Regions from separate parts of the Thalassotalea castellviae genome, predicted to be linked through region 1. Evidence: predicted binding sites of a transcription regulator. Region 1 holds the regulator's gene; each other region holds the start of a gene.
The links. The regulator LexA, encoded in region 1, represses DNA repair genes until DNA is damaged. The targets are predictions, from matches to a motif close to TACTGTATNNNNATACAGTA.

Region 1 (6,513 bases):
CGAAATCTGTGCCACGGTGTGTTTTTTGGCGAGTAAAGAAGCAAGAAATATGACCGGCCAAGCCCTTGTGCTTGATGGCGGTTGGACAGTGAAATAATTCCATTAAATCGCTTTTGAAAGCATTAAGCTATTTAATTTATCAAATATAGGAACAAAAAAATGGCAGGTTTTAATAAAGTTGTCGCTAACTATCAAGAAGCGATGGCAGGCTTAGAAAACGGAATGACAGTCATTGCTGGCGGCTTCGGTTTATGCGGCATTCCTGAAAACTTAATCAATGAAATTAAGCGTAAAGGCACTAAAGATCTTACGGTGGTTTCAAATAATTGTGGTGTTGATGATTTTGGTTTAGGGGTGTTACTTGCCGATCGTCAAATTAGCAAAATAGTGGCGTCATATGTCGGTGAAAATGCTGAGTTTGAACGACAAATGATGAGTGGCGAATTAGCCGTTGAATTAACACCGCAAGGAACTCTTGCTGAAAAAATGCGGGCTGGCGGAGCGGGCATTCCTGCTTTTTTCACTGCTACAGGTGTTGGTACACCAGTGGGAGAAGGTAAGGAAGTACGTACTTTTAATGGCAGAGAATACTTGCTGGAAGAGGGCATAAAAGGTGATTTCGCGATTATCAAAGCGTGGAAAGCGGACAAATACGGCAACTTAGTTTATCGCAAAACAGCGCGTAATTTTAATCCAATGGCGGCAACCGCAGGAAAAATCACGGTCGTTGAAGTTGAAGAAATCGTTGAACCAGGTGAACTTGATCCAGACCAAATTCATACCTCAGGTATTTATGTCGACCGTCTGATTGTCGGCACCTTTGAAAAACGCATTGAACAGCGAACGATTCGTCCTTCGCAGCAAGAGTCAGGAGAATAAAAATGGCGTTAACTCGAGAACAAATGGCAAAGCGCGTTGCTCAAGAATTACAAGACGGTTATTACGTTAATTTAGGGATTGGTATTCCTACTTTAGTGGCGAATTATATTCCTGAAAATATGGAAGTTATGCTGCAATCAGAAAACGGCCTTCTGGGCATGGGACAATTTCCTACGGAAGATGAAATTGATGCGGATTTAATTAATGCCGGTAAGCAAACGGTCACTATGGCAACCGGAGCGTCTGTATTTTCAAGTGCTGAGTCATTTGCCATGATCCGCGGTGGCCATGTTGATTTAACGGTACTCGGTGCCTTTGAAGTGGATGTGAATGGCAACATTGCTTCATATATGATCCCTGGAAAGTTAATCAAAGGCATGGGGGGCGCAATGGATTTAGTGGCCGGCGCTGATAATATTATTGTTACCATGACACATGCTTCAAAGCATGGAGATTCTAAATTACTCGCCAATTGTACTTTGCCGCTCACAGGTAAAAATTGTATTAAAAAGGTGCTTACCGACTTAGCTTACTTAGAAATTCATCAAGGTAAATTTCATTTATTAGAATATGCGCCAGGGGTTTCTATTGAAGAAATTCAAGCGCTGACGGAAGGTGAATTAATTGTTAGTGAAAACGTAAAAGAAATGCTTGTTTAACCTAGTTCGGCACTTTGGTTCGTTGAAAGTGCCGTTTTTTTTTAATTTGTTGCTAATTATTTATTCGCATTTTCTAAATACTAATAAACGGTTATTTGCCGGCATAGTGTGGTCGGTGATTAAAGAAAAACCGGCAGCATTTGCCAAGGTAATTATGGCTTCAAAGTCACGAATACCACTGAGTTGATCACGTTCTTTTAACCACGTATCAAATTGTTGATTACTTGCGCTAGTAAATTTACCTTGGTAGTTAAATGGTCCGTAAATACATAAGGTTCCGTCTTTGACTAAATTATTGCCAACGCCAGTGAAAAAGCGTTGTACTAGCGGCCAGCTCACAATATGCAGGGTATTGGCAGTAAAAATACCATCAAAATAAGGGGTACTGTTGTCGTTAGTAAAAGACCAGTCTTCAGTAAGATCAAGGGTAATAGGCGCGCGAATATTGTTTAAACCGCTGTTAATGACTCTTTGCTGGATAGAAAAATGATTGGTGGCAAGATCACTGGTTTGCCAAACTAGTTGTGGTAAATGTTCAGCAAAATGTACGGCATGTTGACCCGTGCCAGAGCCTATTTCAAGCACCTTGTTTGTGGTACTAAACGCCTGATTTAATACTGATAAAATGGCAGACTTGTTGTTTTCACAGGCCTGAGAAAATGCTAATTCCATCCTAATTTCCTTTTGTTGACGCGTTAGCTTTGTTTAAACGGTAATGCCGCTAAACATTGCTTTTGATAACGCTTTAGTTGTACTCGTTCTTGTTGGCAGTAATTTTTTATCGGCGTTTTGAAGTGTTCATGTTTGATCCAATGATAAGAATAGGTCAATACGGCTTCAAAACCTCGTTGTATTTTATGCTCACCTTGTGTGCCTGGATTAAACATCGCTAATTTATTAGCAATGCAAAATTCGATGCCTTGATAATAACAAAGCTCAAAATGAAGATTTTTCACTGATTCACTACAGCCCCAATAACGACCATATAAATGCTGATGATCATAAAAGAACAATGAACAAGCAATATATTGATCATCTCGACTCGCGATTACCAGTAAAATATTATCCGGTAACGTTTGAAAAATTTGTTGAAAAAAAGCATAGCTTAAGTGCGGCTGATGACCTTTTTTTAAATAAGTTAATTGGTAAGTTAAATAGAAGTAATCTAAATGTTTCTTGGTAATGTCTTTACCGACAAACCGCTTAACCTGAACATCTTGTTGAGCAATTGAACGGCGTTCTTTTAAGGTGTTTTTACGTTTTCTGGCGGTAAATGTTGAAAGGAAATGGTCAAAACTTTGATATTGACGATTAAACCAATGAAACTGAACCGTATGGCGAAGATATACGTCATCAGGTAACTTTTCTTGAGCAGCTTGAGAAATTTCAGGAATAAACAACAAGTGCCAGCTATTGATATCATTTTGCTGGCAATACTCAATCAGTACTTTTATGATTTGCAGATAATCAACCGTTTCGCTTAGGAGCTTGTCATTTGGAATGGGGGTAACAGGAATAGTGCTGACTAACTTGGGATAATAATCTAAACCATTGTGCTGATAAGCTTGTGCCCAGTCCCAGTCAAACACATACTCGCCCCATGAGTGTTGTTTAATATATAACGGGATAATTGCTTGAATTGTTTTATCAGTAGATAAGGTTAAATGATGAGGCTGCCAACCAGTCTTAATACAAATAGACGTACTATCTTCAAGCGCTTTGAAAAATTCATAATGCATCAGTGGGCATAAAGAGTTTTCTACGGCTTGCCATTGGTTTTTGGCAATATCATTAATACTATGATGAAATTCTGCTTTCACGTGGCTCGTATTTTTAAGTGAAACGTTGGCTAAGCATAGCTGATTTTGCTTTCAGATATAATAACCAATGGCGAATAGAGAGGTTTTTATCTCATTCATTTATATAGCATTATGTCTGATATCTCGATTAAGTTTTTTACTTGACTAGTCAGGGTTGCGTTTATTTACAGCCTGTATATACTAACAGTTATAACTGTCAGTATATACAGGAAATTGTCGAATGACTAACCTACGACCACTTACACCACGCCAAGAACAAATTTTTGATCTTATTAAAGAAAATATTTCTCAAACGGGTATGCCACCCACGCGCGCTGAAATTGCCGATTTTTTCGGTTTTAAATCTGCCAATGCCGCCGAAGAGCATTTAAAAGCACTCGCTAAAAAAGGTTACATCGAAATGCTACCTGGCACGTCGCGCGGTATTCGTTTAGCGGAACAGTTTACTGAAGAAGAAGGCTTACCGTTAATTGGTCGTGTTGCGGCAGGAGAACCTATTCTGGCGCAAGAACATGTTGAAGATAACTATAAAATTGACGGTAATTTATTTCACCCTGCAGCGGATTATTTATTGCGAGTAAATGGCGAAAGTATGAAAGATATAGGCATTCTCGATGGTGATTTATTAGCGGTACATCAAACGACTGACGTGCAAAATGGCCAAGTGATTGTTGCGCGAATTGATGAAGATGTAACGGTAAAACGATTTAAACGTGAAGGAAATGTTGTTTATCTTCACGCTGAAAATGAAGATTTCTCACCGATAAAAGTTGATTTAACTTCGCAACATTTTAATGTTGAAGGCATAGCTGTAGGAGTTATTCGTTCTGCCGACTGGATGTAAATTTAACTTTTCCATATTGCTGACTTTTGTTCTCCTCTTTTTAATAAAAGTCAGCAATTTTTTACTTTTTGTCACTTTTCATGCTTTAGCCGAACTTTTATAAAGAATAATTCTTATTTAATCTTAGTATTCTCAAACTAGATTGTTTTTTGATTAAAAAATATTCACCCTCATTTCTACCTGATATTATTTTATTAGAGCAATTGCTTGATTTTTAGCCTATGGCGTCAGGCTATATAAAATGGACTTTTTAACGTTTTAGAGTTGATACTCTATTGTAATTGTTAGTGTTTTTACTTTTATTAAAGAAAATTAAGAATTGACCTAGATCAAGATTTAAGTAATTCTAGGACAGAAATTGAACAAAAATAATAATAAGGCGCACTTTAAGTGGTTAAAAAATAGCCAGAAAAAATAACAACAAAAACAACTAAAAGAAATCAAGATATTCGTTTTTTAATGATATTAAAGATTTTAAAACTTAGAAAGGGTGGAGGAGATGTCGAGTGAAGAGACGTAACCTAAGTTGGCTATTCCTAGGGCTATTAGTTCCTAGTATGGCTTGGGCAGATAAACAGTTAAATCTTACCAAAGGTGTTACTGATATAAGTCAGGAAGTATATGGTCTTCATATGTTTGCGCTTTATATTTGTACTGCAATTGGTGTTGTGGTTTTTGGGGCGATGTTTTGGTCAATCATGTTCCATCGCAAATCAAAGGGGGTAAAGCCAGCAACTTTTCATGAAAGTACCAAGGTGGAAATTCTGTGGACAGTTATCCCTATTGTCATCTTAATCGGCATGGCGGTACCCGCAACGAAAACACTCGTTAGCATGGAAAATAACGATAATTCTGATATCACTATTCAAGTCACTGGCTCTCAGTGGAAATGGCACTATAAATATTTTGACCAAGACATTGAGTTTTACTCTGTTTTATCGACTCCTCGTGGACAATATGAAAACCAAAATGGTGTTGGCGAAACAAAAGGTGAAAATTATCTTTTAGAGGTTGATAGACATTTGGTGATACCGGTTAATAAAAAAATTCGCTTTTTGATCACTTCTGATGATGTGATTCATTCATGGTGGGTGCCAGATTTTGCCGTTAAACAAGATGCTAACCCTGGTTTTATCAACGAAGCATGGGCGATAGTACCTGAGCCAGGAATATATAGAGGCCAATGTGCTGAGCTTTGCGGTAAAGATCATGGTTTTATGCCGATTGTCGTTGAAGTTAAATCGGAAGAAGACTACGCCCGTTGGATTGATGAACAAAATGAATTAATCGCTAATGCCGCTGCTGCAGAGGCTGCTTCTTTAAATGCTTCACTCTCTAAAGAAGAATTAATGCAATTAGGTGAAACTACTTACACGGCTTATTGTGCTGCTTGTCATCAACCTACAGGCTTAGGTTTACCTCCTGCGTTTCCAGCGCTTAAAGGCAGTCCTGTTGCGACAACGGGCAGTGTTGCTGACCATATAGATATCGTTTTCAATGGTAAAGCCGGAACCGGTATGCAAGGTTATGGCAAACAACTTAGCATGAAAGAAATTGCTGCGGTTGTTACTTACGAGCGAAACGCTTGGGGCAATGACACAGGTGATACTGTACAAGCGGCTGATGTTAAATCAGCGACTAGCGGTTCTGCTTCTTCAGCTGCGACTACTGTTGAAAAAGTCGTTGAGAAAGTGAGTAAAGCTGTTTCTGCTGCACCCGCAGAAGACTTATCTAAAGAATATACACTTGATGAATTAATGGCTAAAGGCGAGAAAGTTTACAACACGGCTTGTGTAGCTTGTCATCAGTCTACTGGTGCAGGTTTACCACCAGCATTTCCATCATTAATCGGTAGCCCAATTACTACAGGTGATGTTAATGCACACATTGATATGGTGGTAAATGGCAGTAAGAAAAATCCAAGTATGGCCGCTTTTGGTGCTCAATTGTCTAAAACCGACATTGCTGCCGTCATTACTTTTGAGCGAAATGCTTGGGGTAATAATACCGGTGATGTTGTTCAACCCGCAGATATTGCTGCAAGTGCTAAGTAAGGAGGCAGAATAATGACTACAGAAGCTATTCACGACTCGCATGAGCACGATGATCACCATGATCACAAAATGACGGGTATAAAACGTTGGTTGTATACGACTAACCACAAAGATATTGGTACTTTGTACCTATGGTTCGCATTCATCATGTTATTATTTGGTGGTGCATTAGCAATGATGATCCGTGTTGAGTTATTTCAACCAGGACTTCAATTTGTTGAACCCGACTTTTTTAACCAATTAACTACTGTTCACGG
Region 2 (6,513 bases), on a different contig from region 1:
TTTGATTAGCTATGCCACCAAAAGCACGAGATTGAATCGTCGAAGTACCAATTTCATCTAAGGAAATAGCACGAAATATTTCACCAAACCCTTCTACATTTTTATCAAAAAGTGGCAATAAAGCCTCTGGTGTATTATCGCGTAGCGTAAAGCCTGTACCGCCAGTGCTGATAACTGCATGAATATTTTCATCGGCAATCCATTGAGAAACAGTGGCGCGTAATTGATAAACGTCATCTTTAACAATAGTTTTTGCTGCTAATTTGTGCCCTGATGAGGTAACACGCTCTGCTAATAATTGCCCTGACGTATCATTTGATTCATCACGTGTATCTGACACGGTTAATACGGCAATGTTGAGGGGAATAAATGCTTTACTGTTGTGATTATTCGCTGAACTAGACATGATCTTTCCTGTTTTGCACAATAGTGTTGTTAAACTTTTGCTTAGCTTGTTGCCATTGCTCGGGGGTATTGGCATTAAACAAGCATTGTGAATTTTTAGGGATTAATGTTTTATGCGGTGTTTGCATTAATAATGCTTTAATCGAAGGCCCTTTAACCGCAGGTTTATCTTTAGTTTGGTGAAAGCCCGCTGAATTATCAGAGGATAAATGTGGTTTAAAGGGCAAAAAGCTTTGCTCAAAAAACTGTTTAACAAACGCATTTACGGGCAAATATAATGGCAACATAGAATTGTGAAAAAAAGTCGCCTTTTGTGATAATTCCCCAGCACGTTTCAGTTGCAGTAATGATTGACTGTCTATTAAAGGCAAGTCAACCGGCAAAATTAACATGGCTTTTGGTTGGTACTTGTTGAGCACAGTATAAATACCGCCCATTGGACCTAATTGCTCATATTGATCGGCAATACCATGATTTTTTCCGCTAACAATAATCTCATCCACGCCTGCATTTTTTAATTGTTGTTTACTATACGACAACATATTTTCTTGAGGCGGATGCTCATTTTGTCGGTTATCACTTTGTCGATAATCACTTTGTCGGTTAAGTAATGCTTTATCACTCCCCATTCTAGAGGATAAACCACCTGTTAATACTACCCCTAAACAATGTTGATTCAGTATTATATTTGCTGCTGTTTTCATCGATTAGCCACCCAGCATTGCCAAGTTTTTTGTCGCACCCGTGATTTTGTCATGGAGAAAATGCGTCGCTTTTTTATCACTCATCATGGCAACAATTTGTTGTTTTAACGGTTCCACATCATCTTGTTGTAAATACTCTTTTAATGACAAGCCTGCTTCGGTAAATAAACACAAATGAAGTTTCCCTAAAGCACTGATTCTTAACCGATTACAAGTGTTACAAAAGTCTTTGCTGTATGGCATGATCAAACCAACTTTTCCTTGATAATCAGGGTGATAAAATTCTTGAGCAGGGCCAGACGATTTATCACGAATAGATGGCAGCCATCCGTCAAGAAGCAAGTTCTGTTTAATTCGAGACGCTTGAACATGTTGCTTATTAAAAAAATCCTGATTATCACCTGTTTGCATTAATTCGATAAAACGCAAGGTAACTGGGGTATCTTTTAACCAATCTAAATAGGTTTTTATGTCATAACCATTAAATTCACGCATTAACACCGTATTAATTTTTACGGATGTTTTACCACTTGCCAATGCCATATCAATACCCTTTAAAATTTTAGGTAATTTGTCATGGCCGGTAATGGCATGGAATTGTCTTGGATCTAAACTATCAATACTAATATTAAGCGCATCAAGGCCAGCATCTAACCAAGGGTTAATATGTTCAGGTAATTTATAGCCGTTAGACGTTAATGCGACTTTTTTGATGTGTTCGGTTTGTTTACAGGCAGCAATAATGTCGGGAAGATCTTTTCGTAATGAAGGCTCACCACCAGTGATACGAATTTTTTCCGTGCCTAATTGACCAAAGGCTTTGGCCACTCTTTGTATTTCAGCAAACGATAAAAAATCACGGTCGTGATCACATTGATAACCATCGGGTAAACAATAGTTACAACGAAAATTACAGACGTCGGTAATCGATAGGCGTAAGTAATAAAACTTACGACCAAAATTGTCAGTTAACATTCCACCTTTCCAAATGTCGGGAGGCTAATATGTTTCCACATTAACCCTGGCGATTAAAAAATAATCACGGCTAAAATCACGTATCTGTTTCACGAAAGTAAAACAAAGTTAGCAATAGAAGCTCGGCGAATAATCAATATAATATAACATAGTTATGACTAGATGATATGATAATTAACGATGTTCCTAGTTGATTTGAATCAAACAAAAACGACGCAATTGACTCGAAGTTCATTGTGGATTATCAGATAATATTGATATCAATAATTTTAAGGTAAATACAAATGGTTGATTGTTGTTCAGCTCCGGGCTTACTCCCTTTTGAGCAGGCGTTAGAAAATATGTTAACGGTGGTCAAACCGATTAGTGATACAGAGCAAGTTACGTTGAAAAATGCGTTAGGAAGAGTCTTAGCACAAGATATTAAAAGTCCAGTAAATGTCCCGCCAAATGATAATTCTGCAATGGATGGTTACACATTTTCATCGCAAAGCTTAGCTGAAAATAACACCCTGAAATTGGTTGGACGCTCGATGGCTGGTGCGCCTTTTACAGGTGAATGTAAAGCGGGTGAATGTGTACGTATCATGACTGGCGCTAAAGTACCTGCTGATTGCGATACCGTTGAAATGCAAGAAAATTGTCAGGTTGATGGTGAAAATATTACTTTTTTATCGGCAAGAAAACGTGCGGATAATGTGAGAAGTAAGGGAGAAGATATTGCTAAAGAGCAAATTGTTTTTCTTACAGGACGAGAGTTAACGGCTATCGACATTGGCGTGCTAGCTTCCTTAGGTATTGATAAAGTAACGGTTTTTAGAAAACTTAAGGTCGCGTTAATTTCAACCGGCGATGAATTAAAAAAACCAGGACAGTCGCTTAATGATGGTGATATTTACGAAAGCAATAGTCAGTTCTTAACATCATTATTGACTAAACTCGGTGCAGAAATTATTGATTTTGGTATTGTTGGAGACGTAGAAACAAGTATTTTTACCGCTTTTAAAAAAGCCGATGATGTTGCTGATGTGGTGATTTCATCTGGTGGTGTTTCTGTTGGAGACGCTGATTATACCAAAACGGTCCTTGAAGCTTTGGGTAAAATAGCATTTTGGAAAATCGCCATGAAACCCGGAAAACCTTTTGCTTTTGGCACGCTTACTAAGGCATATTTTTTTGGTTTACCAGGTAACCCCGTTTCTGCCTTAGTCACTGCTCATCAGTTAGCACTTCCCGCGTTATTAAAAATGCAGCAAGTTAATCGTGAACAACCGTTAACATTGAAAGCGAAAACTACCCAAGTTTTAAAAAAATCACCAGGGAGAATGGATTTTCAGCGGGGTATTCTAAGTCAGGATGAAAATGGTGATTTACAAGTTACTTCAACGGGCAGTCAAGGCTCTGGCATATTGACCAGTATGGCTGCAGCCAATTGTTATATCGTTCTTGCGGCTGAGCAAGGGAAAGTGAATCAAGGTGAATGGGTTAAGGTACAAATGTTTGATAAATACTTACAATAGTTTTACCTATTTATAGACAACTTTTGTTGGCTTAATTTTTAATGAGTTTGGTTTTTGACTATGCGACAGTCTCTCTATTTATTACCTGGTACTATGTGTGATGCACGCCTATGGCAGCCAATGATTTCAGCCTTGGAAGTGTTGAGTGACATTCATTTTGATTTTCACTTTTTAACTATTGTTCAAAAGCCAACAATCAATGACATTCTTGATGATATAAAACAGCAACTGCCAGATGAAAAAGTCGTCCTATTAGGATTTTCATTAGGGGGATATTTGGCATCTGCTTTTCTATTAAAATATCCTCAATTGATTGAAAAACTATTGGTGATAGCCAATATGCCATGTGCTTTGCCAGAAAGAGAAATGAAAGAGCGTGCTCGAGCGGTTGCTTGGATCAAAAGGAATGGCTATGCCGGTATTGCGCGAAAACGAATATTAGCTTTATTAGATAAAAGTGCACATCATCGCAACGATATCGTGTCTTTGATTGAAAATATGGATAAATCATTGGGGCAAGAGGCACTCGTTCATCAATTATTGGCCACAACCAAACGAGAGAATATTTTTCATCAACTAGCGTTACTCAATCAGAAAAAATATTTTTGTGTCGGTGAAAATGATCCTTTAGTTTCGATATCATCGTTGACGGATTTCCAACAACTCGATAAAAACATGACCTTAACTATTTTTGAACAAGCCGGCCATATGTTGCCATTAGAAAAGCCAAAGGCACTGGCTCATTGGTTAATGGGAAATCTAACTAATCATACATAAAAACTTACTGTTATTCAGTGTGTTAAGCGTGCTTAATTACAGCGTGGAAGTTAAAGTTAATCATTGACTATGTTCAGCAAACAGCAAGCAATTGAAGAAGGTTCGCTTCAAATTGCTCTGCCGTTGTCGCTTAAACATCATCAGGGATAGGGAACTTTTGCTTCTTGCTCTGACTATTCGACAAATTTTACGTCGATTTTACTCAGCGCTGCTACATCCGTAATACTTACATTCCCGTTTAAGCTTTTCTCAAGTTTTGCTGCTACTTTATATGAACCATGGTTTCTAGCAAAATCAGTAATATCGTCACCATTGCACATTACCTTATTGGCAACTGCTTTGTTATTTAACCGATAAGATTTCATGGTTTTGTTAAATTTCAACATGCTATTGGTAGTAGATGCTTTACAAACTTCAATTAAAGAATCTTCTATATATTTGTCCATTGCTGAACTAGTAAAACTCGTGCCTGCTAATAATGTCAATGTAATGGCCGCTGTAATGGTTGATTTAATTTTATTCATGATAACGCTCCTAAAAATATCTAAAGTGGTAAAACGACATTTGCAAAATTGCTATGTACAACTTAATAGTGGCGTTTTTTTCAATAAAAGTTGCAAGATTTATCTGGATGAATGTAAGGAAAATCTACGGTGTAATTTTAATGGAGAGGATTCTATTGTTATGATTTAAAAGGGAAATCTGTCTAGTTTGCAAGTTGTTTTTATGGAGTTGTGTCATGGATATTTACATTCATCGTTAAAATGACACAAATTAAATGAGGAATATGTCAGTCGTCGCATGATGGTTAACAGGTTAATTTTCATGTTTTAGTTAATTTATATTGCATTTTTTGCCAAAAAAGATATTCTACTGTTTTTATATACAGCTCTTGTAGTGCGCATTGCTTCGTTTATGATGTACTTACCAGAGTAGCTTTTCGTTAAATAAGGGAAAACAATGGCCGTTGAAAGTCGATTTGTTGTCATAAGACAAGGTGTGGAGGTAGAAACATTTATGGATAAGAAAGCCGCAGATGAATATGACAAGATGTTAGATATGGCTGATAGTCTTGCTGAACTATTTGAAAGTGCCACGATAGAATTATCGGAAAATATGCGAGAAGAACTCAGTGTTTATATTGCTCAACATAGGGAACAAGTGCTTATTGCCTTGCAAGCTAAGAAACCTAAAGTCGCAAAAAAACAAGTCCAAAAAGTGGAAGACAATAATAGTGCTGCTAAGGAAACTGAGCGTAAAAGTGATGCAGCATAGTCGTTAACTGATAGCTTTTATGATTGAGTATCAGTTAATCCGCAGTCATAAGCGGAAAAGTATTGCCTTACAGGTAAAACAGGGCCTTGTTATCGTTAGGGCTCCACAATATGTTAAAGAAAGTTATATTCAGCAGTTTGTTCTTCAAAAGTCATCCTGGCTTGAGGCCAAGCTTTTAACCCAAAATAATCTACTCAAAGAACAAGCATTGAACCATCAAGGAATTGTCTTGAGTGAAAATGGATTTTTATGGTTTGAGGGGTTCAGAAAAAACATTTCACTTACTTTTTCTAGCAAAAATTGTATCGAAAATCACGGTGACAGTATTCAAATTACGCTCGCTCAACGGTATAAAAATGTCGATAAAACGCGACAACAGAAGGTTATTAAACAGCTTGTAGAAGCTTGGTTTAAACAAAGTGCTGAGACAGTAATAGCAGAAAAAGTTAAATATTTTAGCGCTCAACTTAATTTATACCCAAGTAATATCAAAGTCAGGCAATATAAAGCTCGTTGGGGGAGTTGCAACAATTACGGACAATTAAACTTTAACTACTTATTGATGATGGTACCTGATTGGGTGATAAATTATGTAGTTGTTCACGAACTTTGCCATTTAAAGCATTTAAATCATAGTCGGCAATTTTGGTCATTAGTCGAAGCGTTTTTTCCTCGTTTTAAAGAAGCTAAGCATTGGCTTAAAGTCCATCAAAATCATCTTCAATGGCCAACACAATAAATCACCTAGTAAAATACAGCTAATGTTTCATTTAACTTATTGATAATGTAGCGTATTTCTATCCATATTTTTTTAAAGTAGTCATTTTTATCTTCACCTTTTTAATAATTCTTTTGTT
Region 3 (6,513 bases), on a different contig from region 1:
TAAACTTAATACAATAAATACACAACCAGAGATAAAAACACCCCCTAATGCCACTTGCCATGTATAGCCCATTTCTAAAACAACGGTATAAGTGAAAAAGGAATTCAAGCCCATTCCTGGAGCAAGGGCAATTGGGTAATTGGCAATAAATCCCATAACAAAACAACCAATTGCGGCAGCAACACAGGTGGCTACAAAAATTGCTCCGTGGTTCATGCCACTATCCGCTAGCATGGCAGGATTAACAAAAATTATGTATGCCATGGTTAAAAAGGTGGTGATGCCAGCAACGACTTCTTGCCTTAGGGTGGTGTTGTGATCTTTTAGCAAAAATATTTTTTCTAACATTAAGGGACCCTTCACTTATTTATATTGTTATTTGATTTCAGTGATGTTTAAAACATTGGCTTGATCAACATTGATAGCAGCTGAAGTATCATTACTTGTTGAAGAAAAGTGTGTTTCTTGATCAAAAGCAGTATCCCCGCCATTGATAATACCCGAGTGGGCGTTAATTGATTTAAAGTCAAAAAGTTCACTGTCACATAAATGCGAAGGCACAATATTTTGCATTGCGGTGAACATAGACTCAATTCTACCTGGAAAATTTTCGTGCCAGTCATTGAGCATCTTTTTAATATTTTGCCTTTGTAAGTTAGGTTGTGAGCCACATAAATTACAAGGAATGATTGGGAATGCTTTTAATTGGGCGTACTGTATTAATTCACTTTCTTTACAAAAGGCTAATGGTCGAATTACTACATGTTCGCCATTATCTGAAACTAATTTTGCAGGCATTGACTTTAATTTTCCACCATAGAACATATTTAACATCATAGTTTCAATCATATCGTCTCGATGATGGCCTAAAGCTATCTTCGTTGCTCCTAGGGCTTTAGCTGCTTTGTACAAAACGGCGCGACGTAAACGTGAGCATAAACTACAGGTGGTTTTACCTTCAGGAATTTTGTCTTTAACAATTGCGTAGGTATCTTCTTCAATAATTTTATATTCAACGCCCAATGACGTTAAGTAATTAGGTAAAACATGCTCAGGAAACCCCGGTTGTTTTTGATCTAAATTGACTGCAATTAATTCAAAGTTGATAGGTGCGGATTCTTTTAAAATCATCAATATTGATAACATCGCGTAGCTGTCTTTGCCTCCGGACAAACACACCATAATACGATCCCCATCTTCAATCATATTGTATTGAGCAATGGCTTGACCAACATGACGACGTAAGCGCTTTTCTAATTTTGCTAACTGACTTTTCTGTTGAGGGGTTAAAGACGTTGAAGGTGCAAGATTTGTAGACATAATATTCTCAGATGTAAAATTACCGTATAAACTCAGGAACGTAGACGTTCGGCGCGTATTATAACCAAGAAGGTAACAAATCTACATTACTTTCACGCGTGTTTACGGCAGAATAAACTTGTTAAGAATTTACTGTGATCATTAACGGTAAAATTTGATGGTCAGTAAAGGTCATTTTCATTAAAATTTTTTGAATCGTTAAAGAGCTAATATGACTACACAACTTATGACGCGTTTGTTAAAAAATCCGACGGAAAATAAAAATGGCCATCGATTAACCTTGGTTGGATCGCGCTTTTTTATCATCTATTTTATGTTATCACTATTGTATATGTCATCAGCATTTAAGGTATACGCACATAATTTTCATACTAAAGGGCAGGTTTCTACCACTCACAACGCGTCACATAGTCAGGGAAAATCATCGCAAGTATTCGCTTCAAAATTAACATTTCAATCTTATGTTAAGTATTTAGGCAATGAAGCGTTATTTGTCCATATTGCAAACAGTAAGCTGTTATTTGATCCGTTTTTTCATGACAATATTCGAATATATCAATTGGTGCCAGACACGTTAAAAAGGGATATTTTTAGCGGTACAGCCCCGTTTAATGCGATCAATTTGATTTTAATTAGCCATGCACATCGCGATCACTTTGCCGTCGATGAAGTTGTTAGTTATTTATTACGTTTTACAAACACTAAACTCGTTGGCCCCAAACAAGCAATTGATAAGATCAACACCCAGTTAAAAAAACTGAATAAAACTATTAGTCACGAAAGGCTTATCTCAGTTAATTTAAATATTGGCGATCAACCATGGCAGCAAAAAATTGGTGAGTTTCTAATTGATGCCGTTAGGATCCCACACGCCGGCTGGCCGAGCAGGGCAGAGGTTGAAAATATCGTTTTTCGAGTGACGGTAAATCATGCTATTGATGATACTGCTAGTCAATACACGACCGTGATGCATATGGGGGATGCTGATCCTGATGATGATCATTATTTACCCTACCGAAGCTTTTGGCGAAAAAAAATAACGGAGGTAAATTTTCCTCCCTATTGGTTTTTATACTCAGCTGAGGGGCGTGATATTTTGGATAATATTATCGGCGCAAAAACGAATATTGGTGTTCATGTGCCTATGGCTGTGCCAAAGCAATTACAACAATCAGGACGCGAATATTTTTCGATACCCGGAAACATTAAGCCGTTACACTCACAAACTCCAGATAAGTAGAGCTATCAATGCAACATGGCTAAGCGTGTATAATTGGCACTTTTTAATCAAACTGATAATAAAAATTAACTACGTCGATAGGGCGGTAAAGAGTTAAGCAAGTCTTTACCGTAACGTTTAGACACTAATCGGGTGTCCATAATGGTGATTGTGCCAGTGTCTTGCTCATTTCGCAGTAAACGTCCTGTGGCCTGAACTAATTTTTTTGACGTTTCTGGTACCGAAATTGACATAAATGGGTTACCGCCTTTAGTGGTTATATATTCAGCTTGAGCTTGTTCTACAGGCGAGGTTGGTACGGAAAAAGGTAACTTAGTAATGATTAAATTGGTTAAATATTTGCCAGGTAAATCTAAACCTTCAGAAAAACTTTGTGTACCAAAAATTATACTGTCTTTGTCGTCATCACATAACTTTTTATGCTGTTCGATAATATGTTGGCGAGACTGCTCACCTTGTACTTGAATGCTAAGTTTGTGATCTTCTCTCAATGATTTTGCAACTTGCTCCATCTGCCAATAAGAAGAAAACAATACTAAAGTTGCTTTGTCTTGCTTGATAATGGCAGGTAATTCTTTAATTAATTCATCTGTAAATTCATGAGCACTTGGTTCATTTTGCATTGGGTGAACCAGCAGTTTAGCGTTATTTTGATAATCAAAAGGCGAGTCTACTTTTTGATATTGTGTGCCGTCGTTGGTTTGTAAACCTACTTGTCGGCGAAAATGGTCGAATGAATTTAGCGCTAAAATGGTGGCAGAGCATAACACGGCACCTTCACACTTACTCCATAAGTTATCTTCTAGGGTAAAACCTACTTCAATAGGAGATGCCGATAATAAAATGTCTTGGCGTTTTGAGCTGATTTTTTCCATCCAGCGAGCCATCGGCGCCCCTTTTTCGTAATCCGACACTGCATACATGGCCCACAAAGCATGAAAGTTTTCTAAGCGTTGGATCATAAAACCGCATTCAGCTAAAGCTGGCTCGGCTAAATACATTTGTACATCACCGTCTTTGACCGACTCCATTAACAGGTTATAAAGCTTATTACTTTGAGTGAGACATTTTTTACTGAGTTCGGTTAAATCTTCCGCCCAATTTTTTAAGTTTTTTGGGATTATGCCATTTTCAAATCGGTAAATACTGTTGTCATCTTCTCTTGCAAAACGATTATTTTTGTCCACTTGTTCCGCAAAATATAACGCTTGATTATTATCAATAAAGCTTACTACTTTATTCAATTCACCGATTAAGTCTTGGCAATCATCGCTAAGTTTTATCGATGGACTGATCACTGATTGTGATTTTATCAACTTAGACAGTTTTGCAGATAATTCTTTTAACTTTTCAAGCCAGTCAAGGGATCCCTTTAAAGTTACACTTGCACTTGAATGGTCACGCGTTACCTTGGGTAAGTGATGAGCTTCATCAATAATATAAAAAACGTCTTCTGGTGCGGGCAATATTCTGCCACCACCAATTTCAAGATCCGCGAGTAATAAACTATGATTTATCACCAAAACTTCACAAGTTTCCATCGCTTCTCTTGCTTTATGAAAAGGGCAATGTGCATGCTCTGCTAAAGTTTTTAAACAGCTATGTTTGTCTGATTGTATTTGTTGCCAAATATAGTGAGGGATTGGGTCTGCCCAAGAATCAATATCACCTTGCCATTGGTTATTTTTCAGTGCGTTATGTAAATTACTTAATAACTTGATATCCATAGCACTAGGTTTTTGGGCAAAGGTAAAGCCAGCTTGAGGGTTGTCATGTTGGCTAACTGCCGCTGCTAATTTTTGTTGGCATACGTAGCGTTGTCGCCCTTTGACTAAACTAAAATTAAAATTTAATCCTGAATGCTCTTTTAAAAAAGGCAAATCTTTATCAACTAATTGCTCTTGCAGTGCAACCGTTGCGGTGGAAATACAAACGGTTTTTTGCCGAGATAAAGCTAATGGAATAGCACCTAACGAATAGGCAAGTGATTTACCCGTGCCGGTTCCTGCTTCAATGGTAATGATTTTTCGAGATTTATCGTAATCACCCGCTAGGGTTTTAGCAATTTCTGCAATTAAAAACGTTTGTTGTTTTCTAGGATTAAAATTAGCTAGGTTTTCCCCAATGGTTTTGTAAGCCGTGCGTATTATTTGTTTTATCTTATCTGTTAACATAAGTAGTATGTTGTAGGCGCTGGCCAACTATCCATAAAGTAATTTTTATCATACAATGCTGTATATAATAACAGGTTATTAGGCACTAATAGAACCTTTTCATGACAATTTCTTCGATAAACACACCCGCTGCTCATTTAAGTGGCTTTATTTTAACGCGCCAAGCCTATGATACTAAACAAGGTATCGAGTTGTCTTTCTGGTTAAAAAGTCACAATGGTGTAAGAAATTTTCTGGTTAAGCATGAAAAAGCGGTATTTTTTGTCGAAGCTGGGCAACAAAGCAAAGCCAGCAATTTGTTAAATGACAATAACGTTATTGTCGAAAATATAAAACCTGTTCCGCTTAAAACCTTTGGGCAAGTGCCTGTGGTCGCTGTTTATTTTTCTACGATGAGAGAATTCTATCGTGCGCGAGAGATACTCAAAACGCACGATGTAAAATGTTATGAAGACGATTTTCGTCCAGAAGATCGCTACTTAATGGAGCGATTTATTACCGCCAGCGCACATTTTACCTTAGCTGATCAGCAATCGTTAACCGCTGGGCAACGAAAAAGTCGCTTTCCTGTTCATCTTGTTCATAAATCTCGGGCAATACCGGCTGAACAAACACTTGACGCCATTCGCTTATCTATGGTTTCCCTTGATATAGAGTGCTCGATGAAAGGAGAGTTGTACTCTATTGGTCTTTACTCGGAAAACTTAAACAATCAACCGTTAAAAAAAGTATTGATGATCGGCTCCCCAAATACTTTTGCTAAGTCAAAAAAGCTAAACGACAAGCAAGCCTCTGATATTGAGACGAATATTGTTTGGCTAAGTGATGAACAAACTTTGCTGAAAACTTTGATTGAGTGGATTGAAGTCAATGATCCTGATGTTTTTATTGGTTGGAATGTTATTCAGTTTGATTTTGCTTTGTTACAAAAACGATGTGATTTGTATGGCATAAACTTTACGATCGGCCGTGATGGTCGAGCGCCACGTTGGCGTAAAAATCAAAACAGTGAACAACAATTTATCGACGTAAATGGTAGGATCATTCTAGATGGAATCGACTTATTAAAAACCGCTACATACAATTTTCCAAGCTTTTCCTTAGATTACGTTGCACGAGAATTATTAGGCTTAGCGAAAAAAGTCGACGATGTTGATAATCGCATCAAAGAAATTACCGATAATTTTCATCATGATAAGCTAGCGTTAGCGGCATATAACCTAGAAGATTGCCGATTAGTCACCTTGATTTTTAATAAAACTCAATTACTCGACTTTGCCATGCTACGGGCACAATTAACAGGTTTAACCGTGGATAGAATAGGCGGCTCAGTAGCGGCATTTACTAATTTATATTTACCTAAATTACACCGTGCTGGTTATGTTGCCCCTAACATGGGAGATGGTTTACAAGGACTCGTTTCGCCCGGCGGCTATGTGATGGACTCGATCCCCGGTTTATACAAAAATGTTTTAGTGCTTGATTTTAAAAGCTTGTACCCCAGTATAATTCGCTCGTTTAATATCGACCCTATGGGGATGATCGAAGGATTAAACGATCCTGACAATGCTATTGAAGGCTTTGACGGAGCGTTGTTTTCAAGAGATAAACATTTTCTCCCCGATATTATTAACCAATTATGGCTTGAGCGTGATAAAGCGAAAAAAGAGCAAAACGCCGCATTGTCCCAAGCGATAAAAATTATTATGAATTCATTCTATGGCATTTTAGGCTCTACAGTTTGCCGATTTTTTGATCCTCGTTTATCAGGCTCAATTA

Region 2: a site for LexA is predicted at 5,253-5,272, ahead of RM573_RS07610 (YebG family protein). Genes of this name have one in related genera too.
Region 3: a site for LexA is predicted at 4,791-4,810, ahead of RM573_RS16300 (DNA polymerase II). Genes of this name have one in related genera too.

Annotation. Positions count from the first base shown of each region.
Region 1 is NZ_JAVRIF010000005.1:190,452-196,964, reverse strand. It holds gene RM573_RS11045 (3-hydroxybutyrate dehydrogenase) at 1-97, shown strand, start outside; gene RM573_RS11040 (CoA transferase subunit A) at 160-879, shown strand; gene RM573_RS11035 (CoA transferase subunit B) at 882-1,538, shown strand; gene RM573_RS11030 (DUF938 domain-containing protein) at 1,599-2,210, opposite strand; gene RM573_RS11025 (GNAT family N-acetyltransferase) at 2,234-3,358, opposite strand; gene lexA (transcriptional repressor LexA) at 3,579-4,202, shown strand; gene coxB (cytochrome c oxidase subunit II) at 4,760-6,256, shown strand; gene ctaD (cytochrome c oxidase subunit I) at 6,269-6,513, shown strand, end outside.
Region 2 is NZ_JAVRIF010000003.1:289,889-296,401, forward strand. It holds gene moaB (molybdenum cofactor biosynthesis protein B) at 1-406, opposite strand, end outside; gene mobA (molybdenum cofactor guanylyltransferase) at 399-1,109, opposite strand; gene moaA (GTP 3',8-cyclase MoaA) at 1,113-2,084, opposite strand; molybdenum cofactor riboswitch at 2,071-2,224, opposite strand; gene moeA (molybdopterin molybdotransferase MoeA) at 2,369-3,604, shown strand; gene RM573_RS07600 (alpha/beta fold hydrolase) at 3,665-4,381, shown strand; gene RM573_RS07605 (DUF3718 domain-containing protein) at 4,555-4,905, opposite strand; gene RM573_RS07610 (YebG family protein) at 5,342-5,656, shown strand; gene RM573_RS07615 (M48 family metallopeptidase) at 5,676-6,395, shown strand.
Region 3 is NZ_JAVRIF010000012.1:6,136-12,648, reverse strand. It holds gene RM573_RS16320 (NCS2 family permease) at 1-348, opposite strand, end outside; gene ttcA (tRNA 2-thiocytidine(32) synthetase TtcA) at 376-1,320, opposite strand; gene RM573_RS16310 (MBL fold metallo-hydrolase) at 1,532-2,560, shown strand; gene dinG (ATP-dependent DNA helicase DinG) at 2,626-4,734, opposite strand; gene RM573_RS16300 (DNA polymerase II) at 4,836-6,513, shown strand, end outside.